Regions from separate parts of the Salinivibrio sp. MA351 genome, predicted to be linked through region 2. Evidence: predicted binding sites of a transcription regulator. Region 2 holds the regulator's gene; each other region holds the start of a gene.
The links. The regulator CRP, encoded in region 2, controls carbon source genes, mostly activating them, when cyclic AMP is high. The targets are predictions, from matches to a motif close to TGTGANNNNNNTCACA.

Region 1 (10,370 bases), on a different contig from region 2:
TGGTACCGAGATTGGCAATAACATCGTCACGGCTCATGCCGATGCCGTTGTCAGACACGGTGAGTGTGCCGGCTTCGCTATCAAAAGACAGACGAACACGCAGATCACCGTCATTTTCATACAGCTCAGGCGCTGATAGCGCTTTAAAGCGCAGCTTATCCGCGGCGTCCGACGCGTTTGAGACCAGCTCTCGAAGAAAGATCTCTTTGTTTGAGTAGAGAGAATGGATCATCAACTGCAGCAATTTGGAGGTATCTGAACCAAACTGGTGTTTTTCTGGGGTTTTCACGCTCATGTCAATCTACCTAACACTATGATGTTTAAAGGCTGAGTGGGTAATCGACCCACGTCACGAAGAATTCATATTCAGTACCCCAGGATATAAGGGCCACATCAGCCGCTTTCAAGGTGTGACTGGTCAAATAAACATCAGTTGAGAAAAAGAAAGCCTAACCGGGCGGTTAGGCTTGATAAGCGGTTAGCGATATTGACGCCGCTAGCGATATTTAAGCTGTTGACGGCCAATAATGGAGTGCGACAGCGTGGTGCCATCCACCAATTCAAGCTCACCGCCCATGGGAACACCGTGGGCGATACGGCTCGCGCCCACTTGGTGTTCTTGGCAAAGCTCGGCGATGTACTGCGCCGTGGCTTCCCCTTCTACCGTAGGATTGGTCGCCAAAATAAGCTCTTCAATCGGTTCACTTTGCAAGCGCTTTTCCAAAACGTCTAAACCGATATCTGCCGGCCCAATCCCATCTAATGGCGACAAGTGCCCCATTAAGACAAAATAGCGCCCGGCATATTGGCCGGTCGCTTCAACGGCGGCAATATCGGCCGGGCTTTCAACCACACAAATCAGTCCGGTTGCTTGTCGTTTCGGGTTATCACAAATGGCACACACGTCTTGCTCTGTAAATGTCCGGCACTGGCTGCAGTGGCCAATGTCGGTCATTGCCGTGCTCAGTGACTGCGCCAGGGCAAGCCCCCCTTGGCGATTACGTTGCAAAAGATGATACGCCATTCGCTGCGCCGACTTGGGACCCACCCCAGGTAAACAACGCAGCGAGTCCATCAGCTGTTCAAGTAACTGGCTGGTGCGCATAGATTAAAACGGCATTTTCATGCCCGGTGGTAACTGCATACCGCCTGTCACGTCTGCCATTTTTTCTTTCTGTTGCTCTTCAACACGACGTGCAGCATCGTTGAATGCGGCTGCAATCAAGTCTTCCAGCATGTCTTTGTCATCTTCCATCAAGCTATCATCGATGTCGACACGACGGATGCTATGGCTGCCTGTCATGGTCACTTTCACCATGCCTGCGCCCGCTTCGCCTGTCACTTCCATGCTGGCAATTTCTTCTTGTACTTTTTGCATGCGCTCTTGCATTTGCTGCGCCTGCTTCATCATGTTGCCCATTCCGCCTTTACCAAACATAATTCTCTCTCTTGGTTAGGTGTCTTAAATTGGTCGAATGCTGTCTTCTTCTAACTCCGCCGCAAAACGTTGAAGCATAAAAGTGACATTCGGATCATTATGCAGGCTGTGTGTCGCCTGCGCTAATTTTTGTTGATAGAGTTGCTCGCGCCGCTCTAACGGTGTGATTCCCGACGTGCCGAGCTGTACCTCCAAGGTTATGGGGGCGCCCAAGGCCGTCGTCAAGGCCTGCGTTAATTGTTGCTGCGCTTTTTCGGTATTCAGGTGTGATTGATCAGGCCTTAATGTCAGCCGAACCTGGTCGCCTTCACGCGCCATAGCGGCATTAAGCGCCATTTGTTTCACCAACCGCTCGACCTCAAGGCTATCGGCCAACGCACACCAAGGATCTTGTTGGTTGGTCTCCTGCACCAACTTGTCGCGCATTGCTGGCGTTTTCTCATGCTCAAGCGCTTGTTTGAGCGCCTTTGGCGTCAACGACGACGCGGTGGCTGGCGCCTTGGCTTGGGGCTGAGAAGGACGCCATTGATAAGGCTCCGTCGCCGCCAATGATGTGTCGCGTTGCCGTGCGGGCACCGGCTCAGATGGCGTTGCGGTGGAGGTCGCGACTGAGTTGGCGTCAGACACAGGCGATGTCGATTCTGCAGCGGTCGCAACGCGATCCAACACAGATAATGCATCACTCTTGGCCGGTGTCTGTCTCGCCTTTTTTGCGCCAGACTCGGCCTGACTGGTTTGTCGCTTCATCCTGCTACGCAGCTGGTTGCGGGCTTGAATCAAACTCGATGCCGCAGACGCGGGTGCCTCACTGGCTGGCACGTCTGATGCGTCCGTTGCTGGCGTCGTATCTGCCGCGGGAGCCGATGCAGGCGATATCGGTGTGCTGTCATCGTGATCAGCCGCCGACGAAGCGTGATCAGGCACAGATGCGATCGGATCGGCCGGCCTAGTGTCAGGCGCAGAGGGTGTCGCCGAGATAGATGATTCGGATGAGGCAGGCCCACGGCGCTCCGACGCGGCAACTTGCGCTTTTAATGCGCTAATCGCTTGAGTTGGATCAGGGTTTTCGCTCGCCGCTTTGGGCTGGGCGCCTGACGCCATACTTGAGGCGCTTGGCTGCGCCTGCGACGTTGGGGCGTGTTCGGGCACGGCAATAGTCACCGGCTCATAAGGCACCGTTTTAACCGGCTGGAACGCCAACATCCGCAGCAATACCATCTCTAGTCCCGCACGTCCATCGGGGGCATAGGGTAAATCTTGTCGACCCTGCAGCGCTATTTGGTAACATAGCTGTACATCTTGCGGCGTTAAGCGCGACGCTAAAGCCTGTATGCGCGCGTGATCACCCTCTGCATCATCGCGGGTTTGAGGCAGTGTTTGCGCCAACGCAATTTGATGAAGCTGGCCTGCGAGCTCTTTAAGCAACCCATCCCATTCGACGCCAATTTGTGCAATCTGCGCCAGCCCATTCATCAGCTCAACCGCATCTTGATTCACTAATGCTTCCAGTAACAACAACGCATTGTCACTGCTTAAGGTCCCTAGCATTTCTGCTACTGCGCGGGTGCTAATCTGACCGTTACCGAGCGCAAGCGCTTGATCGGTTAAGCTCAGCGCATCGCGCATACTGCCTTCTGCCGCACGTGACAGTAGCATCAGCGCGCGCGCGTCAGCTTCGACGCCCTCTTGGCCCAGAATGTAATCGAGCTGGGTTTGGATCTGACTGGCGTCAAAATGTTTTAAATGAAACTGCAAGCAGCGCGACAAAATGGTCACCGGCAATTTTTGCGGATCCGTGGTCGCCAGCAAAAATTTCACATACTCGGGTGGCTCTTCCAGCGTTTTAAGCAAGGCATTAAAACTATGCCGCGACAGCATGTGGACCTCATCAATCAGGTACACCTTATACCGTCCGCGTGCGGGTTTATACTGGACGTTATCAAGCAGCTCGCGCGTATCTTCTACCTTGGTGCGTGACGCAGCATCAATTTCCAACAAATCAACGTAACGCCCTTCATCAATTTCACGGCAGGTGGCGCATTGGCCACACGGTGAGGACGACACGCCCTGCTCGCAATTTAATCCTTTGGCAAAAATACGTGCGATGGTGGTTTTGCCCACTCCCCGCGTTCCACTGAACAGGTAAGCATGGTGCAGGCGGTCATGATCGAGCGCATTGGCGAGCGCCGTCAGCACATGGCTCTGCCCCGCCACCGCGTCAAAGTTATGGGGGCGCCATTTGCGTGCAAGAACTTGATAACTCATGTCAATTGGCTTCCTAGTGGCTGATAAATGACCCAAGGCCCAGCGTCGTGTTCACCGTTAATGGCCGGCAAACTCGCACAAACTGTACACACTAACGCCAAGCGCCGTCAGTTTTTCCTCACCGCCAATATCCGGTAGGCTAATGACAAAACCGGCGTGTTCCACGGTGCCGCCCAACCGACGTACTAATTTGACCGTGGCTTCAATGGTGCCACCGGTGGCGAGCAAGTCATCGATCACCAGCACTTTATCACCGTCATCAATGGCATCACTGTGAATCTCAAGCGTATCTTCACCGTATTCTAGCTGGTAATTTTCGCTGATCACCGCCCGTGGCAATTTGCCTGGCTTGCGCACCGGCACAAATGGCAATGCTAGCGCTAAGGCCAAGGGCGCGCCAAATAAAAAGCCGCGCGATTCGGTGCCAATCACCTTGGTAAAGCCTTGATCCCGATACTTTGCTACCAGGGCATCAATGGTGGCCTGGTAGGCGGTCGGGTCTTCCATCAAGCTGGTGACGTCACGAAATAAGATGCCTGGCTTAGGGTAATCAGGAATGGTTTGAATGCTTTGTTTAATCACATCCAAGTTGTCGTTGCTCATGGCCAATTCTCATCGGTAAAAAACGCAAACCGCCATGTTATGAATTTTCGGCCGTACCAGCAACAGATTCCGTCTCAGGCAGGCGGAGAAACCAGCATAAGAGCACAATCAGACAAAGTAGTAGCATGCCTTTTAACCAGAGCGCTGGCACCATGTACATTGAGAGTGAGAAACTGGCCACGATCATCACCGTTGCCCGCTTTTTGACCCGCCGGCTGATGGCGCGTTGTTGGTACCAGTCAGTCAATATTGGCCCGAACGTTGGATGGGCATGAAGCCAATTGGCGATACGGGGAGAGCCGCGCATAAAACAGCCGCTTGCGAGCAACAAAAACGGAGTTGTTGGTAACACAGGCAAAAACGCCCCGGCGGCACCGAGTGCGACCCAAAACCAACCCAAACCGTTCCACGCCCAACGCCAAGCGACGGATGGAGCTGGCGGCGCGGGTGTTGTTTGTCGCGCTTTTGACTGTGGCGCGTTTGACTGCACCGTTTTTGACTGCATAGCCAACTTGCCCTTATTGCTGCGCGTCACCAGGGTGACCCTCTTATCCCAGTGTAGTGATCCAGCCGCGATGGGTACAGGGCGAGCTGAGGAAAAATGAGGCGGTAATGAATAAGGCGGTAATTAACCGCCAAATACAATCCCGAGCCAAGTGAGGCTTGCGGGTAAGGTGGGGATCAGTAAGACCAACAAAAAGCCGATAAAATACTTTAGGTTATAAGGTTCTTTAAATTCGTGATTCATAGGTTACAACGCTCACAACAACATAACATCAGTGAGCAGCTACTATAGCCTAGCTTAGCCCCGCTAAAAACGGACGTTTTGTAAGGTTTTAATCCGATTATTGATTTACATCAGGGTAACAACTTGGTGCATTGGGTCATGATAAACGTCATTTAGCCAATCAAGCGAACTGACCATGGATACAAATACTCTTGCGCAGCTACGGCGTAAGCTCACTCGTGAGCGTGCCGAGCTGATCGCCACCTTAACCACGCGTTTGCGTGAAGACTGGGACAAGCATTGCGACACCCTGACTGTCACAGAGCTGATCAAAGAAAGCCAAGGCCTACCTGGCGCAATTCGTTGCCTCGGTGAACGTCTGGAAAAAGTCGATGCGGCTTTGTGTGCCATGGATTTGGAAATTTACGGATTGTGTGCCGATTGTGAGAGTGACATTCCACTCGATGATTTAATCAATGATGCCGCGGAGCAGCGCTGTCCGCAGTGCCGCGCATCAAACTATTATCACCACGATCCGGCCACTCGCCGCGCGACAACGGGCCCCCGTAAATCGGTGTGAGCCCAGGTCGACTTTCGCTTGTCTCACCGTGGCTTAAACGGAACGCGCCCAGCATCAGCTGGGCGCGTTTTTTTATTGACCGTGTAAAGCTGTCAAGTGGGTGATACTGACTACCACGCCTCCCCCGAACACGCGCTTAATCTTGATCAATGATCCAACGACGGAAGGTTTTACGCTCTTGGTCGCTGGCTTTTGTATACCAAAGCTTAAGCTGCGACAAGGCATCGCCTTTTATTGAGGCTTGTCCTTGGTCGTCCACCTCGACTAACACGTCGTTAAGGTTTTTGCTTTCACCTTGGTCGATAATAATACCGTTTTCGCGGTTGTACTCGGCCACCAGCGCTTCCATATCGGCATAGGCGCCAAAGCCATCACCTTTAAGCTCGACGGCTTCTAACGGCATTACCTCGCCATTATCAAACTCAGCCTGCCATTGTGGGTTATCATCAAAATAGCTGGTCGCCTGGGTTTTCACCCGTAGGTTGGTATCAATGTTGATGGTGGCATCGCGGCCATCAACGTTAAGCTCAAACAAATACGGGCGCGAGGTAAAAATCACCTCTTTACTGCCGCGTTTCACTTCGCCGTCAAAGCGCATCACCAACTGATGGGTGCCATTAGCAAGCTCAATGGTCTGCTGCGGCGCCCAGTTGTCAAAACTGATTTTGCTGCCATCCACCACTAAAAATTCAATATGACGGGCGGAGGTAATTTCCGCTGCATGGATGACACTCGATGCCATCAGTGCACCCAGCATCCATGCGGCTTTTGTTAACTTTTTCATTGTCACTCCAAACGGTACGACGAAAAAAGCCGCCCTAAGGCGGCTTTTGTAATCAGTGCTACAACTTAGCAATAGGATTTAAGCTCAATTAGAACTTAACTTCCATACCTGCTACGTAACCCCAATCTTTCTCATCTTCATCACTATCGCCCACTTCTGCATACACGTGTGCGTTGCTGTGCAGTGCATAAGTCACGTTGGCGTAGTATCCATTCACATCAGACTTGCCATCTTCGTCTTTGTTATCGTAACCGATAGCAAAGGTGGTTTTACCCATGGTGTAGTCAGCTGCGATTGAGGTGTAGTCTGTGTCGGTATCGATACCGCCAATATCTGAAGAGGTACGACCAATCGATGCTGCTAGACCAACGTTTTCGATACCTGCATATTCGATTTCAAAGTTGTATGCATCTTTGTCGTCGTTGCCATTACGGTCAACATTATCCGCTTTTTGATAGTAAACACGTGCGTCAACGTCTGCTACACGATAACCAAGGCGAGCTTCGTATACACGAACATCATCGCCAGCTTGAGAGTTATCGTCAATGCCATCGCTCTTATCAGTGTAGGTTGCAGCACCGTAGAAAGTACCGTTATCATACACGTATTTACCGACTTGAGCTGCTTGCTCATAGTCTGCACCAAAGCTGTTTGCTGATAGCTCGTAATCTTTAGTGATACCAGAATCATCCATCAGCAAGTATTGACGACCAGCAGTGAACTGACCCCAGTCACCTTTAAAACCTACGTAAAGCTCGTCATTTTCGACGTTCGAGCGGTTCTCGCCTGTTTCGACACCTGCAGCAACATCATTGTCTTTATAGTTACTGTTGGCATCATTCATTTCAAATTCAAATGCCATTGCACCGATGACAGAAAGTTTATCTGAAACCGCTACTTCAGTATTGATAGCGAAGTCGCCATCGTCTAGACGCCATTTGCCGTCTTGGTTGTTACCGATTTCTTGGATGTACTGAACTTCAGCGGCACCCGATGCGTCGACTTTAACGCCTTCTGCGTCATACAGGTTGATGCTTGCTGATGCTGAGCCAGCAGCCAGCAGAGCTGGTACTGCCATTGCTAGAATAGTCTTTTTCATGGTTAATCCACTGCCTTTTCTATTTAATCATTATGAGTTCCTTCATGGAACTCTGTTTTATGGTGACTGTCACTCTGTTACCAGCAGCAAACGCTGCGAAGCACAAAATGCCAGTTCACTGAAACTTCGTGGCTAATCGTGCAGAACATTTGAGGTTCTGTCAACTGGCTGGAAGCGCATTACAAAATAGACAAAAAACACTTAAAAACAAACAGATAGGAAACATTAATGAACTAAGATCACAGTTTAAACCTCGTTAGCAGTGTGCGTTGATGAAATTTAACAACACCCCTTTGCGATATAAAATTCTGACCAATGTCTTTTATTATTTAATTTTTAGAATAAAAAACTAATCAACAGCTTAAATACGGCTTTTTGTTAATCAAACGGCAGATCAGCAAGATAGCAGCGAATGGTTCAAATTAAATTCGTGACCAAGATCTCATATCTGTAAGGAAAACTTACATTTCGCGATCGTTTTCACGTTTTTTCCCCGTGTTATACTGGGGCTTATCCTTTACTACTCGGACCTGTTGATGCTCAGCCCTGCCGTAARATCAGACATTCGCGCGTGCTACCAAACGCTACAAGACCAACTTCCCCACTTTATTCCGCGCAAAGCYCAAAACTATTTAGTGGCAGAGCTGGCCAAAACCTTGGCGGGTGATTATGACCCCAAGCGTCGGCTACTGGTGGCCGAGGCCGGCACAGGGGTGGGCAAATCAATGGCGTATTTGATGGGCGCGATCCCGTTTGCGCTTAACAACAATAAAAAAGTGGTGGTGTCGACCGCAACCGTGGCGTTGCAAGAGCAGCTCGCCGATAAAGATATCCCGTTTTTTCATCGTATCTGCCCCAAGCCGTTTGATTTTATCTTGGCGAAAGGGCGGCAACGTTATTGCTGTGCACACAAGCTGAGTGCAGTGGCAGATACCGAGAGCATCCAAGGGGCGCTATTTGCCCAAAAACCTAAGCGCAGCGAGCAATTGCTGCTGAATGATCTTTACGCCGCTCTGAGTCGAGGAAAATGGGATGGCGACCGCGACAGCTGGCCCAAACCGATTGCCGATCACCTATGGCAAGCGATCGCCTCTGACAAACACACCTGCCATGCTGGCCTGCCCGCTCACCGTGGTTGTCCCTTTGCCAAAGCACGCGAGGCGATGGATAAAGCCGATGTGGTGGTGGTCAATCACAGCTTGCTGCTCGCCGATCTCGAACTCGGCGGCGGGGTGATCTTGCCCGAGCCAGAGCAGTGCCTGTATATGATTGACGAGGCGCACCACCTTCCCACGGTGGCGCGCGATTTTTCTGCCGCCAGTGCCAGTTTGCTTGGCGTGGTGGGCTGGTTAGAAAAGCTCAATCAAGCCGCCACTAAACTCGGGAACACTGCGGATATCAAACGTGCACACCGCTTTGTCGATAGCTTACTCGAGGCGATACAAACCCTGATCCCAGGGTTACGCGAGGCAAAAAACATGCTCAGTCAACTGTCGCTCAACGACGACGGTTGTTATCGCTTTGCCGACGGTGAACTGCCCGAAGCCCTGATTGCGCCCAGTGAGCAGCTTAAAACCGCGAGCAAAAAAGCCCATCAGGCATTGGGAAAGATCCATGATTTGATCAATGAGCGTCTGAAAGAAAATGACATTTCTGCCAAACTGGCTGATCCGGCGCTTGCCGAAACCGCGTTTTTCCTCCAACGGTTAGAAAATTTAGAAAAAGTCTGGACCTTAATGGCCCAACCGAATGCCGATAAAGGCGCACCGCTTGCCCGTTGGGTGCAAGCCTGCCGTGAGCGCGAGGGGGATCTGTGGGTGCATGTCTCTCCCTTAGAAGTAGGCTGGCGTCTGGATCAAATGCTCTGGTCTCGCGCCGCCGGGGTTGGCCTGTTTTCTGCGACCTTGCGTGCCCTGAATCGCTTTAGCTATTTTTGCCGCCAAGTCGGACTGAGTGAAAGCGATGGTTCGCGTTATTTAGCCTTGCCCTCGCCGTTTGATTACGCCAATAAAGCGCGCTTGGTGATCCCAACCATGCCTTGTGAGCCGCAAGCCAGTGCCTTTACGGCGGCACTGAGCGAGAAAATTATTGAGCACCTAGAGGGCGAGCGAGCGTCCTTGGTATTGTTCGCCTCTTATTGGCAGATGAAACAAGTCACCCAAGCCATTGAGCAAACGGTCACACAACGCGACTGGCAACTGCTCTGTCAGGGCACACAATCACGCACGGCGCTATTAAAGGCCCATCAGCAAGCAGTCAGTGCGGACAAAACCAGCATCATTTTTGGCACCGGCAGTTTTTCCGAGGGCTTAGATTTACCCGGTAACTTATTGACTAATCTCATTATTACAAAAATCCCCTTTGCGGTCCCCACTTCTCCAGTGGAAGAAGCTCACGCGGAGTACATTGAACGCTGCGGTGGCAATCCGTTTTTACAAATCGCGGTCCCAGAAGCGAGTAAAAAGCTGGTGCAATCAGTTGGTCGTCTACTGCGCAAAGAGGAAGATTCTGGTAAGGTAGTGCTTCTTGACCGGCGCATTATCACCCGCAGATATGGCCAATCTTTACTCGACTCGCTGCCGCCATTCAAACGCGTGATCGAACCTTAAATTAACGAGTGACTATGCTTGAATTGATTGATCTTTCGACCTTAGTGATCCTAGGGCTGACTGCTTTTGTCGCCGGCTTTATCGATGCCGTCGCCGGCGGTGGCGGCATGCTGACTGTTCCAGCCCTGTTATCACTGGGTTTGCCGCCCCATGTGGCATTAGGTACCAATAAACTGGCCGCGACCTTTGCCTCCAGCACCGCTGCCTTTACCTATTATAAAAAACGTCTTTTTTCGCCTTTATTTTGGCAACACGCGTTTTGGGG
Region 2 (10,370 bases):
AGACGGCAAGATCCCGTATTTTCCAGGCTTAGATGCCGAGCAGGGATATCTACGTATTGGCGATCGGGTCGAGCGTTTGAGCGGTGTTATGGGTTATAGCTACGACCAATACCGACTTGTTGCAACAAACACCATCACTGCCGGTGATATTGTGCACCAAAATGATCGTCAACCGGCACCGAATAACGTGCCTGGCGCTGACATTAAGGTGGCGAGTTTTAACGTACTTAACTATTTCACCAGCGCCAGTGCGGTCGGTGGCCCACTCAACGTGACCTGTAATGATCGTGCCGATGCCGATGCGAATCGTGGCTGTAACCGTGGGGCGAAAACGGCGGCTGAGTTTGGGTTGCAACGCACTAAAATTGTCAATGCACTCACCGCGATGGACGCCGACATTGTCGGTTTGATGGAAATTGAGAATAATGGCTTTGAGGCTGGCAGCGCCATTGCTGATCTGGTGACCCATTTAAATGCGCAATTTGCCGACTCGCGTGATCATTACCAATTTGTCGAACCCAGTGACCAAGAGAAAAATCAGGGCGCCTATTTTGGCTCAGATGCGATTATGGTGGGCATGATTTATCGCCCCGCGAAGGTCAATCTCGCAGGTGAGGCGCAAGCGGTACCCATGCCAGAGCAGCATATCAGCGGCGAAAGTCCAGACGGAGAAACCAAGACACTCGACAAATACCAGCGCGATAGCCTAATTCAACGCTTTATGGTTAACGACCAGCCGCTCAGTGTGGTGGTGAATCACTTTAAATCGAAAGGCTCAGGCTGCTATGAAGACTGGATCGCGGGTGAGTTTGATACCGATACCGCGGATATGCAGGGACACTGCAATGCGTTTCGCGTGTCTGCCGCCGTTGCATTGCGTGACCATCTCAAAGCGGTCGACGGTGACGTATTAATTTTGGGTGATCTCAATGCTTATGCGCAAGAAGATCCGGTGCGGGTGCTGACTGATTATCAGCGTACTGAAGGTCAGCGCGATATTATCACCGCGGCGGGCACTGAAATTCGTGGTGTGCCTATGCATCCAACGCCAAGCGTCGTCGAGCAAGGTCTTGGTTATACCAATCTCGCAACGCAGTGGTTAGGGGATAAAGCCTACTCGTACTCATTTTCTGGGGAACTGGGCGCGTTAGATCATGCACTCGCCAATGCCAGTTTGGCGAGCAAAGTGGTCGGGGTGGAAGAGTGGCATATTAACTCGGTAGAGAGCACTCTGTTTGAGTACAGCCGACAATATAGCGGAGAATTGGTGAAATCGAGTAATCCATTCTCGTCATCCGATCACGATCCTGTGCTGATCTCACTCGATTATCCTGAGCCCGTGGTCCCCGTCTCGGTGACGATCAATAATCGCAGTTTCTTGCCTATTATCCCCTTACTTAATGGACAAAAAAGTCCGGATCATGCGTGGATGAAATGGCGCGCGACGCGCACCTTTGACCAGGCTAGCCCTTTAGTTCAATCCTTGGCGCTGCAGCCGGATGATTCGATAAGGGTATCCGTGAAAGCGCTAGGGCTGATCCCGGTTTACTGCGGCCGTGCACCTGCAGATAGCGCGATGACGGTTAAATACACCGGATTTCGCTGTCAGCTCACCCAGCCGTAATCTTATGGCGGGCAGCGAAGGTTGCTCGCACCTGGATGACGCCTATTCAGCACTGTGGTAGCATCATGCCGGTTTTCCATCGCATGGCGTAGCACAGTGCTTCTTATCATCGATAATTACGATTCCTTTACCTATAACCTTTATCAGTACTTTTGTGAGCTGGGCGCATCGGTCCATGTTGCGCGAAATGACGCCATTAGTGTGGCGGATATTGAGGTGATGGCTCCCTCGCACATCGTTATCTCCCCTGGCCCTTGTACCCCGGATGAAGCGGGGATTTCCTTAGCGGTGATTGCACACTTTGCCGGGAAAATTCCAATTTTAGGGGTTTGTCTTGGCTATCAGGCGCTGGCACAAGTATTTGGCGCGAACGTCGTGAGAGCTCGTACGGTAATGCATGGCAAAACGTCCCAAGTTACCCATCAAGGAGAAGGGGTCTTCGCTGGCCTGCCTAGCCCTGTCACTGTCACGCGTTATCATTCTTTATTAGTTGAACCTCAAAGCCTACCTCACTGTTTGGCTATCACAGCGACCGCTATCGATAACGATGGCAGTGAGATTATAATGGGGCTCAAACATCGGCAGCTGGCGATTGAGGGGGTGCAATTTCATCCGGAAAGTATTCTGACGGAGCAGGGCCATGCCTTGTTAGCCAATTTTCTTCAACAATCTTAGGTAGCGGGGCGGGCAGGTTAATATGTTCGTCTTTTGACGCCCTATCTGTGGCGGCCTCTATCGTGCAGCCTTTACCGTATGTCTTCCTTTCTTGAGTCTTTTTTTTCAGCAATGGTTGCAAAAAATAGCGATCTTTATCACTAATTTTACATTTCGCTGTTTTTAATCACTTTGTCAACGGCTGCAACCTTATGCAACTGTCGGTCTCTAGTCCGTTAATCTTGCCTTATTAGCATCATAGCCTTACTCACTTTCATCTTCTCTTTGCTCACAGTTTATGCATAACTATCTCTTTAAACTGCATGAGCTTTGTTACCATGCTGAAAACAAAACATAATCTGCTATTGCTGCGGTTAAAATAATGTAAATACTATGCCTCATAGATAAAACATAGAAGGATTGAGTGATGACAATGGAGCACAAAGTAGAACGTAAACTCTTCGATGAAGTCATGGTGCCATGTTACAACCCAATGCCGATGATTCCTGATCACGGTAAAGGGTCGCGCATTTGGGACCAAGAAGGCCGAGAGTATATCGATTTTGCCGGTGGTATCGCGGTGAGCTGTTTAGGCCATTGTCATCCGGTCATGGTTGATGCGTTAACGGAGCAAGCCCAGAAGCTGTGGCATTTGAGTAATGTCATGACCAATGCGCCCGCGTTGCGTCTGGCTAAACGCCTCACCGAACTCTCATTTGCCGACCGCGTGTTTTACGCTAACTCGGGCGCTGAAGCGAACGAAGCGGCCCTGAAACTGGCACGTCGTTGGGCAAAAGAAGAACATGGTGAGCATAAAAGTGAAATCATTGCCTTTACCAAAGGCTTCCATGGTCGCACCTTCTTTACTGTCACCGTAGGTGGTCAGCCCGCGTATTCCGATGGCTTTGGGCCTAAACCCGGCGATGTGACACACCTTCCATACAATGACATTGCCGCATTGGCCGATCATATTTCGGACCGAACCTGTGCGGTGATGATGGAGCCTTTACAAGGTGAAGGTGGGATTGTGCCGCCAGAGCCAGGTTTTCTCCAAGCCGTGCGTGAACTGTGTGATAAACACAATGCGCTTTTAGTGTTTGATGAAGTGCAAACGGGGAACGGGCGCACCGGTACTTTTTATGCTTATCAAGAGTCTGGGGTAGAGCCCGATATTTTAGCCACCGCAAAATCACTCGGTGGCGGGATCCCAATTGGTGCCATGTTAACGACCGACGCCTTGGCTGCGCATATGAAGCCGGGGGTTCATGGCTCTACTTATGGCGGTAATCCACTGGCCTGTGCGGTGGCAGAAGCGGTGGTTAATGAAGTGACCAAACCCGACGTGCTTGCCGGTGTCATAGAGCGTGAGCAATGGTTCCGTGACGGGTTAGAAGCGATCAATGATAAATATGGCATCTTCAGTGAAGTGCGTGGCAAAGGCTTGTTACTCGGTGCGGCACTGAACCAAGACTGGGAAGGCCGAGCACGCGATATCTTGGTTGCGGCAGGCGAAGAAGGCTTATTGGTTCTCGTTGCCGGGCCTAATGTGGTGCGTTTAACTCCCTCACTGGTCATTACCAAAGCGGATATTGAAGAAGGAATGGCACGCCTAGAACGTGCGATTGCCAAGGTCGTCGCAGGATAAGCGACCTGACTCACTCGGAGGGATTTGAGATGTTAGTTATTCGGCCGATCCGTGCATCAGATTTTGATGCACTGATGTTGTGTGCGGAAGCGTCCGGGCATGGATTCACCTCCTTGCCGGTCGATGCCGATTTGCTACAGGGGCGGATTAATAATTCGCTTGAGAGTTTTGCCAAACAGGTGACAGAGCCGGGGCCAGAGGGATATCTGATGGTCGCCGAAGATTTAGAAACCGGTGAAATCGCAGGGACCACGGGCATCGAAGCCGCCATTGGTCTTGATAACCCGTTTTATAGTTACCATCTGACCAAGGTGGTTCATTCATCACGCAAACTGAACGTGCACAACATTGTTGAAGTGTTGACCTTTGGCAACAACTACACGGGGGCGACAGAAATCTGCACCCTGTTTATGCGTCCAGAGTTTCGTGGCGGGTTAAACGGTAAGTTATTGTCTAAATGCCGCTTCCTAATGCTGGCGCAATTTCCAGAGCGCTTCGCTGACGTGGTGTTTGCCGAAATGCGCGGTGTGTCGGATGACGAGGGCAACTCGCCGTTTTGGCAGTGGCTAAAAGACAACTTTTTTAACATTGACTTTACCTTGGCGGATTATCTCACCGGGATTGGTGCCAAAGGGTTTATTGCCGACTTAATGCCTAAATTGCCGATTTATGTGAGCCTACTGAGTGAGGAAGCTCGTGCAGTTATCGGTCAAGTGCACCCGAATACCCGTCCAGCATTACGCTTGTTGGAAAAAGAGGGCTTTTCTTGCCGTGGTTATGTCGACATCTTTGATGCGGGCCCAACGGTAGAATGCTTACGCCCCAATATTGAGTCTGTACGTCACTCTTTCACCGCCTCAGCGCGCGTACGAGAGCACAGTAGCGCGCAGGATTATTTAATATCGAATACCGATTTTGCTGGCTTCCGTGCCACCGCGGCGAAAGCTGCGATCGATCACGAAACCAATCAAGTTGTGATTAGCCCAGCGGTTGCCGATGCATTGAATGTAAAAAACGGCGATCAACTGCGTTTGATTGCCATGGGGGGATAAAATGACAAAGCAATCAGCAGGCCATTTGATTCATGGCGAGTGGGTAAAAGGCGAGGGCGAGATCATGACCTCGCAAAACCCCTTTGATAGTCAATGTATTTGGCAAGGTGCAGAAGCGAGTCGTTCGCAAGTGGAGCAAGCGGTCAGCGCCGCACGCGACGCGTTTTTGCGTTGGCGTAATACCGATTTTTCTGAGCGCCAAGCGCTGGTGGAACGCTTTGCCGAGATAGTGAAAGCTAATACCGATGAACTGGCTCGGGTCATTGCCGAAGAAACGGGCAAACCCTTGTGGGAAACCAAAACCGAAGTCGGGGCCATGGTAGGCAAAGTGGCGATCTCCTTGCGCGCGTACCACGAAAGAACAGGCTCACGTGAAAAAGACGTCAATGGCACCCAAGCGGTATTACGCCATCGTCCACTTGGCGTTATGGCGGTATTCGGGCCTTACAATTTCCCTGGGCATCTACCTAATGGCCACATTGTTCCAGCTTTATTGGCGGGCAACAGCGTAGTATTTAAACCCTCTGAGCTGACGCCAAAAGTCGCGGAGAAGACCTTGGGCTATTGGCTCGAAGCGGGATTACCGCAAGGACTGATCAGCCTGGTACAAGGTGGGCGCAATACCGGCGAGGCGCTGGCCCAAGCTCGCGGTATTGACGGTTTATTGTTTACCGGTAGCGCCAATACGGGGCATATTCTTCATCGTCAGTTTGCTGGCCAGCCCGATAAAATGCTGGCGCTGGAAATGGGGGGCAATAACCCCTTGGTGGTGAGTGATCAGTTCGGTGATTTAGACGCCACGGTATACACCATTATTCAATCGGCCTACCTCAGTGCCGGTCAGCGGTGTACGTGTGCACGCCGCCTGCTGCTGCCTGAGGGAGAAGTGGGTGACAAGATCTTGACTCGCCTAGCACAATGGACCAAAACCGTGCGAGTGGGTGGCCAGTTTGATGATCCCGCACCTTTCATGGGCGCTCAAATTTCAATGGCTGCCGCCGAGGGGATTTTGGCCACACAACAAAAATTGATCGATCTGGGAGCTACCCCCGTCATAGAGTGCGAGCATTTACACGATGCGGTGATTTCTCCAGGGATTTTAGATGTGAGTGGCATTCAAGCGTTACCCGACGAAGAGTATTTCGGTCCGCTACTACAAGTGCAGCGCTATCAGGATATGGCTGATGCGATCACGAAGGCGAATGATACCCGCTATGGTTTGTCGGCAGGCCTTATCAGTGAAGACGAGGGCGAATGGCAATACTTCCTCGATCATATTCGCGCAGGGATTGTGAATCGTAATCGTCAGTTGACAGGGGCAAGCGGTGATGCGCCATTTGGCGGGCCAGGTGCGTCGGGTAATTTACGTCCAAGCGCTTACTATGCCGCCGATTATTGCGCTTATCCCATGGCATCAATGGAAGGGGATCAGGTGGTACTGCCTGAGACGTTCGCCCCCGGTATTCCGACTCAACAAGATTAAGGAGACCAACATGGACAGTGGCCAAGCGTTATTCGATAAATTATGGCAAGACTATATTAACCGTCTTTGCCCATCGGCACATCAGGTACATGCCTTGCTCGAAGAAGGGCAGCCTTTAATCAATGATCATATTGCCTTGCGGACATTTGGTTTGCCCAAGGTTGGGCTTGAGGTCTTGGCGCGCCCCTTCCTGGCGCTAGGCTATCAGCAAAAAGGGGACTATACCTTTGAAGCGAAAAAGCTCAATGCCTGCCATTTCGAGCACCCCGATCCTTTGATGCCGAAAGTGTTTATCAGTGAATTGATGGTCGAGCAATGCTCGCCTGCGCTGCAAGCCATTGTTCACAAGCTGGTGGCACAAGTCGATGCGTCGTCACTAACAGGGAGCGATTTTCTTCATCAGGGGCGGCTTTGGGACATCGATAGCGCCACCTATCAAGCGCTTGCTGAGGAGAGTGAATACGCGTCCTGGGTAGCCGCGCACGGTTATGGCGCGAATCATTTCACAGTGAGTGTCAATCAGTTAAAGGCTCATGATCATTGCCAATCGGTTAATCAAAAGCTGCGAGACAATGGCTTTGCAATTAACGAAGCGGGTGGGGAAGTAAAAGGGGACGCATCCGTTTATCTGGAGCAATCCTCCACCATGGCTGACCGTGTCCCTGTTGTTTTCTCTGATGGCACGCAAACCATTCCAGGTGGGTTTTATGAGTTTGCTAAGCGTTATGTGTTGCCCAACGGTGAGTTGTACCAGGGGTTTGTTGCCGCTTCAGCGGATAAAATTTTTGAGAGCACGCACTAACAAATAGTGGATATAACGAGGCCTAAACGGTTAAGGAAGAGTTCGCTCTTCCTTTTTTTTGTTTTAAAAAGAAAAACCGACGCCAGGGCGTCGGTTGGGAATACAGAGAGCGCTGTGATTAGCGGGTACCGTATACCACGATGGTTTTACCATGGGCTGAAATAAGATTTTGCTCTTCCAGCATTTTAAGAATACGTCCCACGGTTTCACGCGAGCAGCCAACGATTTGGCCAATTTCTTGACGTGTGATCTTAATTTGCATGCCATCAGGGTGCGTCATGGCATCGGGTTGCTTCGCTAAATTCAACAAGGTTTGCGCAATACGGCCCGTGACGTCCAGGAAGGCAAGATCCCCCACTTTTTGGCTGGTCACTTGCAAACGGCGCGCCATTTGTGAGGACAAACGCATCAATATATCGGGGTTAACCTGGATCAGTTGGCGGAACTTTTTGAATGAGATTTCTGCCACTTCACAAGGAGACTTAGCCCGAACCCAAGCGGTACGCTCCTGATCATCTTCGAAAAGGCCTAGCTCACCGATGAAATCACCTTGGTTAAGATAAGACAGGATCATTTCCTTGCCTTCTTCATCTTTGATTAGAACGGCGACAGACCCTTTCACGATGTAATACAAGGTCTCCGCTTTTTCGCCTGCATGAATCAGCGTGCTTTTAGACGGATACTTGTGGATGTGACAATGTGAAAGGAACCACTCGAGTGTAGGGTCTGTTTGAGGTTTTCCTGGAACCATATAACTTATTTCCTCTGCATGTGTTGCCCGGCAACAACGTCCTATCTTTGTCTGAGGGGTAACCCACCAGATCTATGCACAGAATACGAAGTCTGGGCGCGGGCTACAAGCTCACTGTATGTTAACAAGAGTGTATCTTTTTTTGTTAGCAATTTCTTGATTTTGATCTAGGCCAACCGCCTAAAAATCTGGCAAAAACGTGGCTAAGATCACGGCTTGAGAAGTAATACACGATAGATGCGCTACGCCCTAGCCAATCTTGCCTTTTTCGATTAGCTGCTGAATCAATGGACGGATGATAAGTTCCATCGCAAAGCCCATCTTACCGCCTGGCACGACGAGTGTATTATGCCGTGACATAAAAGACCCCGTGATCATTTGCAGCAGATAAGGGAAGTCGACGTTTTTCATCCCTCGAAAGCGGATCACCACAAAGCTCTCATCCAACGAAGGAATGCCTTTGGCGTTCAGTGGGTTGGAGGTATCGACCGTCGGCACCCGTTGAAAGTTAATGTGAGTGCGTGAGAATTGCGGCGTAATATAATGCAAATAATCGTCCATCGACCGCACAATCGAGTCGGTGACCGCTTCGCGTGAGTGGCCCCTATCGCGGGTATCGCGGACAAACTTCTGAATCCACTCAAGGTTGACGATTGGGACCATACCAATCAATAGGTCGACATGTTGGGCGACATTGACCTCACCATCAACCACACCGCCGTGCAAGCCTTCGTAAAATAGTACGTTGGTATTGTCGGGTAAATCCTGCCATGGTGTGAAGGTCCCTGGCATTTGATTGTAGGGCACCGCTTCATCAAAGGTATGCAAGTAGCGGCGATATTTGCCTGTGCCGAGTTCACCGTACTCACGGAAAAACTGCTCTAATCGCGGAAAATCATTGGCGGTGGGGCCAAAGTAACTAATGTGCCGTCCTTGCTCACGTGCTTTACGGATCTCGACGTCCATTTCCGGTCGCGTAAAGCGATGGAAACTGTCCCCTTCTAGCCACGCCGCTTTGATGTTCATCATCTGGAACATCTTACGGAATGCTTCGGACGTGGTGGTGGTCCCTGCTCCTGAAGAGCCGGTGACCGCGATGATTGGATGTTTAGCCGACATGACGCGCCCTGTCATTCAGTCTGAATGTGTATCGCTGTTTATTGCGTACAGCGATGCTAAGATCTGAGTGCTTCTTTACGACGAATATCCACTGTCTCGTGCAACTCAGAATACACAATCACGGCGTCGCCGGATTGCAGTTGTTGGCGAACATCCGCCACTTTTTGTGCAAAGCTGACTTCCTGCTCACCATAATCGGTTCCTTCCCGTAACACAAAGTGCTCGATTAAACGAGTCAGTGTTTCCTCAGGGACCGATTGCCAAGGAACCATCATACTACATCACCTTTTGTTGATTTATGGCTGAGACGTTAGGGTGCTTGATGCTGATATTGTGAATCAGCTCGCATTTTACCCAATCATTCAACACAATGCAGTAGATCAATGTGCGTCGGTCTTTTTTGCTTTGCTCGTCCCTTTTTAACGGGACGAGCAAAGGCGTGAGGCTAACCAGTGAGGCACCGACTGCTCCAGCCAGAACTGTGGCTGGCGCCAACTGCCGGTAACAAAACCAACATGCCCACCATGCTCGCTCAGTTGATAGTCAATATTCGCGGGCAGAGGCGAGGTTGGGATTACTGCGTCGGTCATAAAGGGATCGTCTTTCGCATGGATAATCGCAAGTGGGACCGTAATAGCGTCAAGGACAGATAAACCACTACAGCTTTGATAGTAGTGTTGAGCATCGTCAAAGCCATGCAGCGGTGCGGTGACCGTTTGATCAAACTCGAACAGAGTTTTAATCTTTGGCCGCTCCCCAGCATGCCACCGGCCCACTTTTTGGTGTCGGGTAAGTTTTTCCGATAAGGTTTGTCGCATCGACCGTAGCAAATACGCTTGATAAACACGGGAAAACCCTTGTTGAATACGGGTCGAGCACGCCGCTAAATCGAGCGGGGGAGAAATAGCACAACCACAACTGACAATCGGATCATGCTGATAGTCGGCCAGGTAGCGCACCAACATGTTTCCTCCCAAAGAGACTCCCACAGCGGCAATCTCATTGTTCGGGTAGGTCTGGCGTAAATAGGTCAAAAATGCCCGAGCGTCCTCCGTTTCGCCGGAATGATAAGTCCGCGGCGCGCGATTAAGACGGCCACTGCAACCGCGAAAATGCATCACCACACCGCACCAGCCTTGCTGTTTAAAAGCGGCCAATAATCCATTGGCATAAGGGCTATCAAAGCTTCCTGCCAGGCCATGAAACAAGACAATAATAGGCTGTCCTACCTCGGGATGAT
Region 3 (10,370 bases), on a different contig from region 2:
AAACGTCATTGGAGAGCGCGTCGACCTTTGCCGATAAATCATTGACGCTTTGTTGTAATGCGGTGGTATTGGTACAGCCCATCAATAAAACACTTGATACGACCGCAGCTAGAGCCATTGGACGGATTTTCATAGATAACCTCGACTGTTGTTTAAAATCGTCATAACGTTAGGAGTATCACGCTTAGACGTGACCACACCTAACCTTAGACGCTAACAAGAGATTTTGCTTGCCAACCCTTCACTTAGCTATCATACCTTGACGCAGTTAACACGAGATGACCGCTTTCGCCTTTTTTGACTGTTTTTGTACAGTCTTACGGCGGCCGTTACTGCCTCTTATTCGCTACCGCTGTGATGTTTCATGCCAGCCATGACGGTTTTTACCGGAATTTGCTTGGTTAGCGTGTGGCCATCAGCGGTGGTTAATGTCAGTGAAATATGTTCCCCAACCTCTAAAGGTTTTACCAAGTCAAAGAGCATCACATGCAAGCCCCCCGGCTTTAGAATAACTTGCTCGCCCTTCGGCACTAAAATTTGCGCGATTTGACGCATTTCCATCATGCCATCCACCATGGCGTGTTCATGCAGTTCAACCCGTTTGGCGGCTGGTGTGCTGGCGCTCACCACTCGTTTTAGCACCTTACTTTGGTTATCCAACACCATAAAGGCCGCACTGTTGGGCGCACCAGGAGCACTCGCGCGCGCATAAGCATCATGAAGAAAAAATTCGCCATGCGCATGCGCTAGGGGAGCCAGTATAAAAGCAATAGCGGCAATAAAAGGCTTGAGAAATTTCATTGTTATTCCTTATTGTTATCAGTTACCCGCTGAACGGCGGCGACCAGCATGTCGGGGTTTAAGGTGTGTGGGATTTTTTCCAAAAGCTCACCATCAGGCGAGAGAAAGTAGAAAAAAGAGCTATGGTCAACGGCGTAGTCCATGGCAGAGTCTTCCAGCTCGGTAATGCGATACAACACACCATAGCGTTTCGCAAGTTGATCAATTTGCGCCTTGGAGCCGCTGACGCCTGTGATTAGAGGATGGAAAAAATGCGCGTACTCGGCGGCTTTTTCGCTGGTATCACGTTTTGGATCCAGCGTGATAAATACAGGCGATACCGCCTTTTGCGTCGACTCTGGCAGCGACTTTAATGCCGCCGACAAAACCGCAAGTGATGTTGGACATACATCAGGGCAATGGGTGTAGCCGAAATAAACAATCCTTGGTCGGGGATCGTCAACATTATATAGGTTGAAAGGCTGGCCATCGGACTGCAACGCGCCAGCTTGCGCTTGTTGTTGTGTTTGTTGGTAATTGTCATAAAGGGCGCGTGCGCCTAAGCCAACACAAACGGCAATAATGGCGACTAGCCAAGCTTTTTTACTCATTATCGCTCCATGCGTACTTTAATGGGGAAATGGTTTTTTGCTTCGTTATCCAGCGTAATCGTGCCTACCCATGTCATGCTATCTTCTGTGCAGACGGGCAACATTAATTCTCCTTGGTAGGTTTGCTCATCGGTTTTGTTGAGCGCAAGCCGGTACTCACCCATGTTCATCTCCACGCCTTTGAGCTTGACCAGTAAGGTATTTCGCGCGAGTGGTTCGGGGCTGATGACCGTCAGTCTATTTGCATTCATAGGGCGCACCGTCGGCTCAGCGAGTGATGCTTGGTAGCCTTTATACTGGCAAGTCTGCTGATTGAGCACGCACGCATCTGTTAGCACGGATGAGTGTGTTGATGCGGATGCCGGGCTGTTTTCACTTTCAACAAAAGTGGTTAGCCAAGTTGGCGTAAAAAACGCAAGCGCCACCAGCATAATGATACTGGCAGGGATCAATAGACGGCGACTCACGGGCATGCGTGAGGATGAAACATTCATGGTTTAGTCCTGTTTAGGCGAGAAGCGCTCCAACAGTAATACCAGCACAAAGCCCGTAATCATGGCAATCACCGCGAGGCCAACTTGTGCCGGATGTCCCACGATTGCCTCGTACGCGCCCGGTAGAAGGTTATCTTGCATCAAAGGGACTTGTTCACCCGATGAGTTAGTCCGCCAGGTAAGAGTATGTTTCCAAGGCCAAATTTTACCCAATGTGCCTAACATTAAACCGGTAAGGAAGGCGAGTGTTACTGCATAAAAACGCTCTAATAACCAGGACAGTAAATGAGAAAAACTCAATAAGCCGACGATGGCCCCCAAGGCGAGTAAGCCGAGCATATCCCATTGGCCTTGATGTACCGCGTCTAGAATCGGGCTATACATGCCGAGCAGTAACAGTATAAAGCTGCCCGAGATCCCCGGTAGAATCATGGCGCATATGGCAATGGCGCCGGATAAAAAGACGGTGAGAGGACTGGCTGTCAATTGCAACGGATTAGCGACGGTGATCCAATACGCAAAGCCGATACCGATAAGCGCGGCGAGTACCGTTCTTAGCGTGATTTTAGGGGCGGGGAGCTGTTTGGCGATATGCAGTGCTGACGCAATGATAAGACCAAAGAAAAACGACCACAGAGGGATGGGATGGTTGGCCAGCATCCAACTAATGCCCTTCGCTAAACCTGCGATACTGCTTAAAATTCCGGCTAATAACACACATAAAAAGGTGCCGTTGATGTGTTGCCATACGGCCTTAAAACCTTTGCGCCGCCAGAGCGAGAACAAGCTCGGGGTAATACGCCGAATACTTTCCAGCAATAGTGTATAGATGCCAGTAATAAACGCGATGGTGCCGCCAGATACGCCAGGAACGACGTCAGCGGCGCCCATTGCTACCCCTTTCAGATAGGTTGAGACCAGATTCTTGATCATAATACCATTCATCGATAAAAAGCTAAGGGCTGCATTATACCGAGATGAATCGTCAGTGATAGGCCTGCTTATACTAGGACGACTAGTCGTCTTCGCCATTTAAATTTTGAAGAGCATCAGCGAGTGCCCTCACGCGTTCATTCGTTTGATCGACAAGGCGACGAATTTCGGCTGCAGACTCTCCAGAGCGTTGTGCCAATTGTCGTACTTCATCGGCGACCACGGCAAAACCTCGGCCCGACTCACCGGCCCGAGCTGCTTCAATAGCTGCGTTGAGCGCAAGTAAGTTTGTCTGTTCGGCGATGCCGTTTATTACACCAATAATTTGTTGTATTTCGCTGCTAGATGCTTCGACTTTTGTCATTTCCTTCTCCGTTACATCAACAGCTTGGGCTCTATTGGTCACATCAATACCGTAGGAGACGAGGTAAACAGGGTTCCCTTCGGAGTCAAAAATGGGGGCGACGACAGTATCGAAACGGCGTTCGCTTCCGTCTGCAGCTGTAAACGGCAGTACTTCTTTTATTTGTTTACCCGAGAGCACATCGCTAAATGTCGATTCTCCGAGCTTATTCTTGAGGTTGTTGCTTAGAATTTCTGAGTTCGACGATGTTTCTGCGCGTAAGTGGTCAAGCATGTACGAATTAAACGAATCAGGTCTACCGTCAAGACTCCACTGCATAATGCCATTGCTGACACTGATCGCATCAAATCGACGTTCTGCCTCAAGTGATCGTTGTTTCGCTTCGGTGATATCAGCTTGAATAGAAATAAAGCTAGATAACTGTCCGTTATCATCAAAAATTGGATTGATAGAAACAGATATCCAATAGGCATCACCGTGTTTGTTATAATTAAGGAGCTCGTCGTAAAAGGGTTCGCGATTTTTTAGTTTTTGTGAGATTTTCGCGACTGTTTCGGTGTTAGTTCCTGGCCCTTGAAGCATAGTACCTGGTTTTTTGCCGCGCATTTCCGACATTGTATAACCTGTGAGTTTTTCAAACCCTTGGTTAACATAACGGGTATAGCCGTCAGCATCGGTAATGATGACTGAGTTATCTGTCTCATCTGCTACCATCGATAGCATTTTGAATTCTTCCCGACGCTCAACTTCCTCTGTGACGTCTTTGACAAACGCGGTGTACTGAATCTCGTCATCAAGTTCTATTTTAGATATGGAGAAACTTCCCCAACGGTTTTCACCATTTTTACGTACGAAAGGGACTTCGCGGGTGGAGCCCACAATTTTGTTGATACCGGTTCTTCGGTTTCGATTGACTAATTCATCATGCTCATGACGGTGTTGTTCAGGTACCAACATTTTTACGTTATGGCCTAGCATTTCGTCCCGAGAGTATCCCCACATTTGCTCAGCAGATTTATTAGCAAAGGTGATGCAGTTACGGCCATCGATAGTCACGACTGCATCTAGAGCTTGCTCGAGGGTTTGATTAACAATCTCTTGAGCTTGTTTTTGTGCAGAGATATCGTGAACAAATGCGGTGTAAGTAGATTTTCCAGCATGTTTAATATGGTTTAACGAGATGTTCACCCATACACGAGTTCTATCTTTTCTTTCTAACTGTACATCGCGAGATGTTCCGACGATGCGATTCTCTTGGGTCGTACGGTGATGATTAATGAACCCGTCATGACTGCCCCGAATTTCTTCTGGAACCAGCATTTTGACGTTGTGACCTAATACTTCATTGCGTTGATAACCCCACAGCGATTCAGCAGCATCGTTGAAATAGATAACGTTATTTTTTTCGTCGATGGTCACGATAGCGTGTATCGACTGATCCAGTGTTTTTTTGTAACGTCCATCAACGACTAAGTCCTTAAACATTGGCTTGTCCTTTATTGATCATTAACACTCGTGTACTTGTGAGTGGCTGGCGGTGTCAATTTCGTGATGTGTATTCCAACTCGTAACAAATACCGTACCACATCCGGTACTTGAATGTTGAGTAGACCGATCAACTTTAGGGTTAATATCAACACAAAAAATGATGGGTATTTAAGGCCAAAGTGAGCGCATGAGTGTTCGATTTTCAACCATTGCCGGAATGCCTGCAGCGGGGAGCTAGAAAGGATAATTCATCAGGTTGACCTTTAGTGTGTTGTAGGGAGGCCAAGCTTACTGAGAAGTGAATTGCACCAACTGTGATCGCGTTATAACTCAGTACATCGATGAGAAAATTTTTTGATAATTCAACAAAGTATCACAAAATGTAGGCTGAGACTTAATAATAACTACGCCCCCAGAAACCTCTGAGGGCGTAGTGGTGCGAGGTTAATTGCCCATCAGTTGCAAGAGGTTTTCGGCGGTGACGACCGCTTCTTTGCGATTGGCAATGTTGAGTTTTTGATAAAGGTTACGGATGTGGGTTTTAATGGTTGTCCCGGCGACATCTAGTTCATGAGCAATTTGCTCGTTACTGAACCCTGAATAAATCAAGCCAAGTACCTGCCACTCCCGCTGGGTCAATGAGCTGGTTCGTACTAATTCAGGAACGTTTGGATGCTTGACCAGTTTTTCGACAAAGGCTTCATCAAAGTGGGTTGAGCGAGAGCGTTGATGGCTGGCGATTTCTTTCAGTAACTGTTGTGCACGATGACGTTCTAACGCGCCAAGCGCTTGTTGTTCGATCAATGCATGCAACAGCGATGAGATAGCGTCACCCTCAATTAAAAAGTTACCCATCATACCCGTCTGATTGGTGAGTATAAGCGCTTCTTGAAGCTGCGTTTTCGCATACTCAGTTTCATGCTCTTTACTGGCGAGCACCGCTTCCACGATAAGATTTCGGTTCTTATCTGTCACGAGATTGGCTTGGTTCGCCTCGCGACGGAGAAAATCAATGGCTTGGCGAGCCTGATCATACTGACCTAGATGGAGGTGCGCCCGGGCGATATTACGCCATTGAAGCTGGCTAAAGTGATTACAGGCCGACGCGGGGCGAACGGCTTGATGCAGCCACTCCTCCATATGAGGAAGTTCGTGTTTGGCTTGCCAATAGAGTAACAACGATAAAGACGCGTTAGCGGTCCAATCGACATGATAAACCGACTCACGTAATAGATGCTCAATATGCTCAATGTGCTTGGCAGCTTTGTCGAGTTCACCGCGGCTAACAGCGACGCGGGAGAGCATGGAATAACTGTGTAGATGTTTGCTCGGGGGCTGATTCTCTAGCACTTGGAGCCCCTTGTAGGCACAGGCTTCGGCTTCGTCTAAACGGTTCCAACACCAAAGAATTTGTGCGCGAAGGCGTAAAGCAAATTCATGTAAAGGAACTTGGTGTAATTGCTGATCTTCAATGAGTTGATCGGCACTGTCGAGCAGCTCAAATGCCGCTTGCACATAGCCTTGTGCCAGGAGAATTTCACTTTGTTGTAAAATTGCCCAAAGTGCCTGGTGATACACTTGGTGCTGACGAGCGAGTTTTTCGGTTTGTTGCATCATCGATAAGGCACGATCGAGCTCGCCGAGCACATGGTTCACCTCGCCAACGACAGATGTCGCGACAATACGGCCACGGTAATTCGCGCTATCTAGTTGCTCAAGTGCTTTTTCAGCCAGGCGCATGGCCCGCTCTGGGTCGTTAGCATTAATTGCCACCTGTGCAAGTAGCGCATTGGCATTGCCTTGATAATCAATGTCGAGCGGTATTTCGCGAGCTTGATAGGCTTTTTCTGCACTTGCTAATAGCTCACCCACTTCATGATAGCGATGCTGGCTTTGTGCAAGCCAAGCTCGAAGTAGGCTTAAACTCGGATACTGGTACAAGTACTCGTTATTTAGCTTGCTGATAGCCGCTTCGAGGGTCGATAGCTCCCCACGGTTAAACATCCGCCAACCATATTGATTCAGAATAWCTGCCAACAGGGCATCATCCTCGCCATAACGTGCGTGGCGCAATGCTTGATGTGGCGATTCAAGCTTGAGCCAAGCTAAGGCCGCTTGCCGATGCAGTGTTTGTTGCTGCTGTGGGATCCGAGCCTGGCGCTCATGGGCAAGAAATTCAGCAAATAGATGGTGAAAACGGAACCAATTGTTGTCGCCTTCGAGTGGATAAATAAATAAACCGTAGCGGTTCAGAGACTCCAGCATCCCCAACGCGTCGCCGCGCTCCGTCAAGGCATAGACTAATTCATCGTTGAACATTTCTAATACCGACACTTTCATCAAAAACTGACGGGTTTCAGTATCAAGTAAATCAAACACTTCTTCCGCTAAATAGTCCCAAAGATGGGCATGGTTAAAGCTGGCACACGAGGCCGCGCTTTGCATGAGCGTACGCTTTTGGTGCTGTGCTTGAATCGCAATCAGTTGCAATGCTGACGGCCAACCTTCAACGTAGGTACACAAGGCATTGGCGGTTGACTCATCGACCCCATCGGCCACGCGTTGATTAAAAAAGCGGGTGGTCTCTTCGTTATCAAAGGCGAGTAATTCGTTCCCGATTTCGATCATTAAGTCACGAACACGCAAGTTCGCGGTGCCCAATGGCGGGTTGGCTCGTGAAGTGACGACCAAAGTGAGGTTATCCGGCATGTGCTTGATGAAAAAACGCATGGCTTCATGGATTTCTTCGTTATCAATAAGCTGATAATCATCCAATACCAGATAGCTGGTGGCATGAAAATTCGCTAACTCGGCAAACACATCGGATAAAAGTGCACGAAGCGATGAGAATTGGCGCTTCTCAGCAAGCTTAATGGTGTTTGCGCAGCCTTCTTGCGTGGCTTGATGCAGGGCTTGTAACAAGTAGTTAATAAAGCGGAAGCTATCATTGTCACTGTCATCAATACTAAACCAGCCAACATGGGACTGATCAGCCAGCCATTGTGCGGCCATGGTTGTTTTGCCATAGCCGGCGGGGGAGCGGAACATCACTAATTTATAGTGAGGCGCTTGTTGTAGCATATCGAGCACCCGAGGGCGCAATATGGCGTTATAAAGCCGACCTGGTCGAGTAAGTTTTGATGGGATCCACATAACACACTGTCCTTAACCTCAAATACGGTGCCGGCCCCTCAGCGCGACACTGCTTTATCCTCCTTGGAGTCTATGCGACTCCTAGATAGCAAACTATGATCTCTCTCCACTCTTGTGTTGATTGCTCTAGAATGGTGCATCTACGCCCTATATTCGTGATTTATATCACAATAGTTTTTTGTTTTCGCTATCCTTTAAAATAGCTTTGTACATTTATGTGTCCTGGAAAATATAGAATTTGCGCTGGAGCACAAAAATAACAAAAGTGATTTCTTACTTTTCATGCTGCTTTTCGAATGCTTTTTGTCCCATAACGTGATGTTGATCACTGGCTTGTATGTGGATGCTAGGATTGATGAGAGGCGGCTCACTGTTGGTGTGTGACACAGCTCTCTACGCCCTGCTATCTCCTCCTTTCCGTCACTGTGAGTGGGAGGATGTTTGTTACTCTCGAGTTGGGCAGGATGAATAGCCATCAAGGTTTCATTCCATTATTGAGAGTTATGACATGACCCCAAAACAGCAACATGCCTTTGATAAAAGTGCGTTTAAAATCAGCATGGTCCAACACTTGACCCAGCTAGGTCACGCACCTGAAACCGCTCAACAACGCGATTGGTACCTTGCCTTAGGGCGTGCATTGGCTGAGCACACAACAGGCGACTTGGTGGCGACTGAAAACGATCAAGCGATCAAACAGGCAAAAAGCGTTAACTATTTATCTCTTGAATTTCTCATTGGCCGCTTGACGGGCAACAACCTGATTAGCATGGGTTTATACGATGTGATTGCTGAGGCCGTTGGTGAACTCGGTCTGGGTCTTACCGACTTATTAGAGCAAGAGCGTGACCCGTCACTCGGCAACGGTGGGCTTGGGCGTCTCGCCGCTTGCTTTATGGATTCACTCGCGGCACAGCAATATCCAGCAGTTGGCTATGGCTTACACTACGAATATGGCCTTTTCCGCCAATCTTTCGATCAAGGGGCGCAGCAAGAAGCGCCTGATGCATGGCGTGAGCCAGAAGGCTACCCTTGGGAAGTCGTCCGTCCGGACCTGACTCAAACCATTGGTTTTTATGGCCATGTTGAGGTTGTTGAGGAAGCGGGGCATACCTATCGTCAATGGGTGCCTAGCTTGAAAATCCAGGCAATGCCTTGGGACTTACCCATTGTCGGTTACCAAAGTAACACCGTTTATCCATTGCGTTTGTGGGAAGGTCGAGCACTGACACCGTTCGCGCTTGATGCTTTTAATGCGGGCGAGTACACCCATGCGCAGCAAGCTGATATTGATGCGGGTAACCTGACTAAAGTCCTTTACCCCAACGATAATCATGATGCGGGCAAGACGCTGCGTTTAATGCAGCAGTACTTCCATAGCGCCGCCTCAGTGGGTGACATCCTTCGCCGTCACTTGGAAGCAGGACATGCGTTGGCGGCGTTGCCGGAGTATGAAACCATTCAGCTTAACGATACTCACCCAACGATCGCCATTCCGGAACTGATGCGTGTGTTGCTAGATGATTATCGCTTAGGTTGGGATGAAGCGTGGGCCATTGCTAGCCGTACCTTCGCTTACACGAATCATACGTTATTACCTGAAGCGCTTGAAACGTGGAGTGAATCGCTCATGGCAGAGCTTCTTCCTCGCCATATGGAGATCATTTTCGAGATCAACCATCGTTTCTTACAAGACGTGGAGCAAAAGTGGCCTGGTGATGTGCGCAAACAGCAAGTGTTATCCGTGATCGATGATCAAGGTGAACGCATGGTGCGCATGGCGAATCTGTGTGTGATTGGCTCTTATGCTGTCAACGGTGTCGCGGCCTTGCACTCACAGTTGGTTAAACGTGATTTATTCCCTGAGTTTGATGCGCTTTATCCAGGTCGCATTCAAAATGTGACAAACGGCATTACACCGCGTCGTTGGTTGAAATTCTGTAATCCTGATTTATCAAACTTGATCAGTGAAAAAATTGGCGAGCAGTGGCCAGCACAGCTTGAGCAACTCGAGCAGGTTGCACAATATGCTGACGACGCTGATTTTCAGAAAACCTTCATGGCGGTCAAGAAGCGCAATAAACAGCGCCTTGCTGACTGGGTAAAATCCAACCTCGATATCACGCTTAACACCGATGCGATTTTCGATGTTCAGATCAAGCGTCTACACGAATATAAGCGTCAGCACTTAAATCTATTGCATGTGATTTCGCTCTATCAGCGCTTGCTCAACGAGCCAAACTTTAACATGGCGCCGCGTGTTGTCTTTTTTGCCGCTAAAGCAGCCCCAGGTTATGAACTGGCAAAATCGATCATTTTCGCTATCAACAAGGTGGCCGAAACGATCAATAACGATCCACGCGTTGGCGATAAGCTTAAAGTGGTGTTTATTCCAGACTACCGCGTAAGCATGGCAGAAATTATCATTCCAGCCGCCGATGTGTCAGAGCAAATCTCAATGGCCGGTAAAGAAGCGTCGGGCACGGGTAATATGAAAATGGCCCTTAACGGTGCCTTGACCATTGGTACCATGGATGGCGCTAACGT

Region 1: the regulator CRP is predicted to act here: its motif matches at 7,926-7,941, upstream of dinG (ATP-dependent DNA helicase DinG).
Region 3: the regulator CRP is predicted to act here: its motif matches at 7,978-7,993, upstream of malT (HTH-type transcriptional regulator MalT).

Annotation. Positions count from the first base shown of each region.
Region 1 is NZ_MUFG01000012.1:68,306-78,675, reverse strand. Features, by position in the region: gene htpG (molecular chaperone HtpG) at 1-295, opposite strand, end outside; gene recR (recombination mediator RecR) at 497-1,105, opposite strand; gene BZG78_RS08545 (YbaB/EbfC family nucleoid-associated protein) at 1,109-1,438, opposite strand; gene dnaX (DNA polymerase III subunit gamma/tau) at 1,463-3,703, opposite strand; gene apt (adenine phosphoribosyltransferase) at 3,761-4,306, opposite strand; gene BZG78_RS08530 (YbaN family protein) at 4,344-4,811, opposite strand; gene BZG78_RS08525 (hypothetical protein) at 5,230-5,613, shown strand; gene BZG78_RS08520 (DUF2057 domain-containing protein) at 5,750-6,397, opposite strand; gene BZG78_RS08515 (porin) at 6,486-7,496, opposite strand; gene dinG (ATP-dependent DNA helicase DinG) at 8,033-10,105, shown strand; gene BZG78_RS08505 (TSUP family transporter) at 10,120-10,370, shown strand, end outside.
Region 2 is NZ_MUFG01000003.1:30,175-40,544, reverse strand. Features, by position in the region: gene BZG78_RS02685 (ExeM/NucH family extracellular endonuclease) at 1-1,624, shown strand, start outside; gene BZG78_RS02680 (aminodeoxychorismate/anthranilate synthase component II) at 1,721-2,299, shown strand; gene BZG78_RS02675 (aspartate aminotransferase family protein) at 2,706-3,923, shown strand; gene astA (arginine N-succinyltransferase) at 3,953-4,975, shown strand; gene astD (succinylglutamate-semialdehyde dehydrogenase) at 4,977-6,458, shown strand; gene BZG78_RS02660 (DUF1338 domain-containing protein) at 6,469-7,260, shown strand; gene crp (cAMP-activated global transcriptional regulator CRP) at 7,379-8,011, opposite strand; gene BZG78_RS02650 (phosphoribulokinase) at 8,261-9,130, opposite strand; gene BZG78_RS02645 (YheU family protein) at 9,187-9,405, opposite strand; gene BZG78_RS02640 (hydrolase) at 9,550-10,370, opposite strand, start outside.
Region 3 is NZ_MUFG01000017.1:17,410-27,779, reverse strand. Features, by position in the region: gene BZG78_RS10035 (Lpp/OprI family alanine-zipper lipoprotein) at 1-133, opposite strand, end outside; gene BZG78_RS10030 (copper chaperone PCu(A)C) at 340-801, opposite strand; gene BZG78_RS10025 (SCO family protein) at 804-1,391, opposite strand; gene BZG78_RS10020 (hypothetical protein) at 1,391-1,885, opposite strand; gene BZG78_RS10015 (DUF368 domain-containing protein) at 1,889-2,818, opposite strand; gene BZG78_RS15660 (PAS domain S-box protein) at 2,901-4,667, opposite strand; gene malT (HTH-type transcriptional regulator MalT) at 5,115-7,823, opposite strand; gene BZG78_RS10000 (glycogen/starch/alpha-glucan phosphorylase) at 8,332-10,370, shown strand, end outside.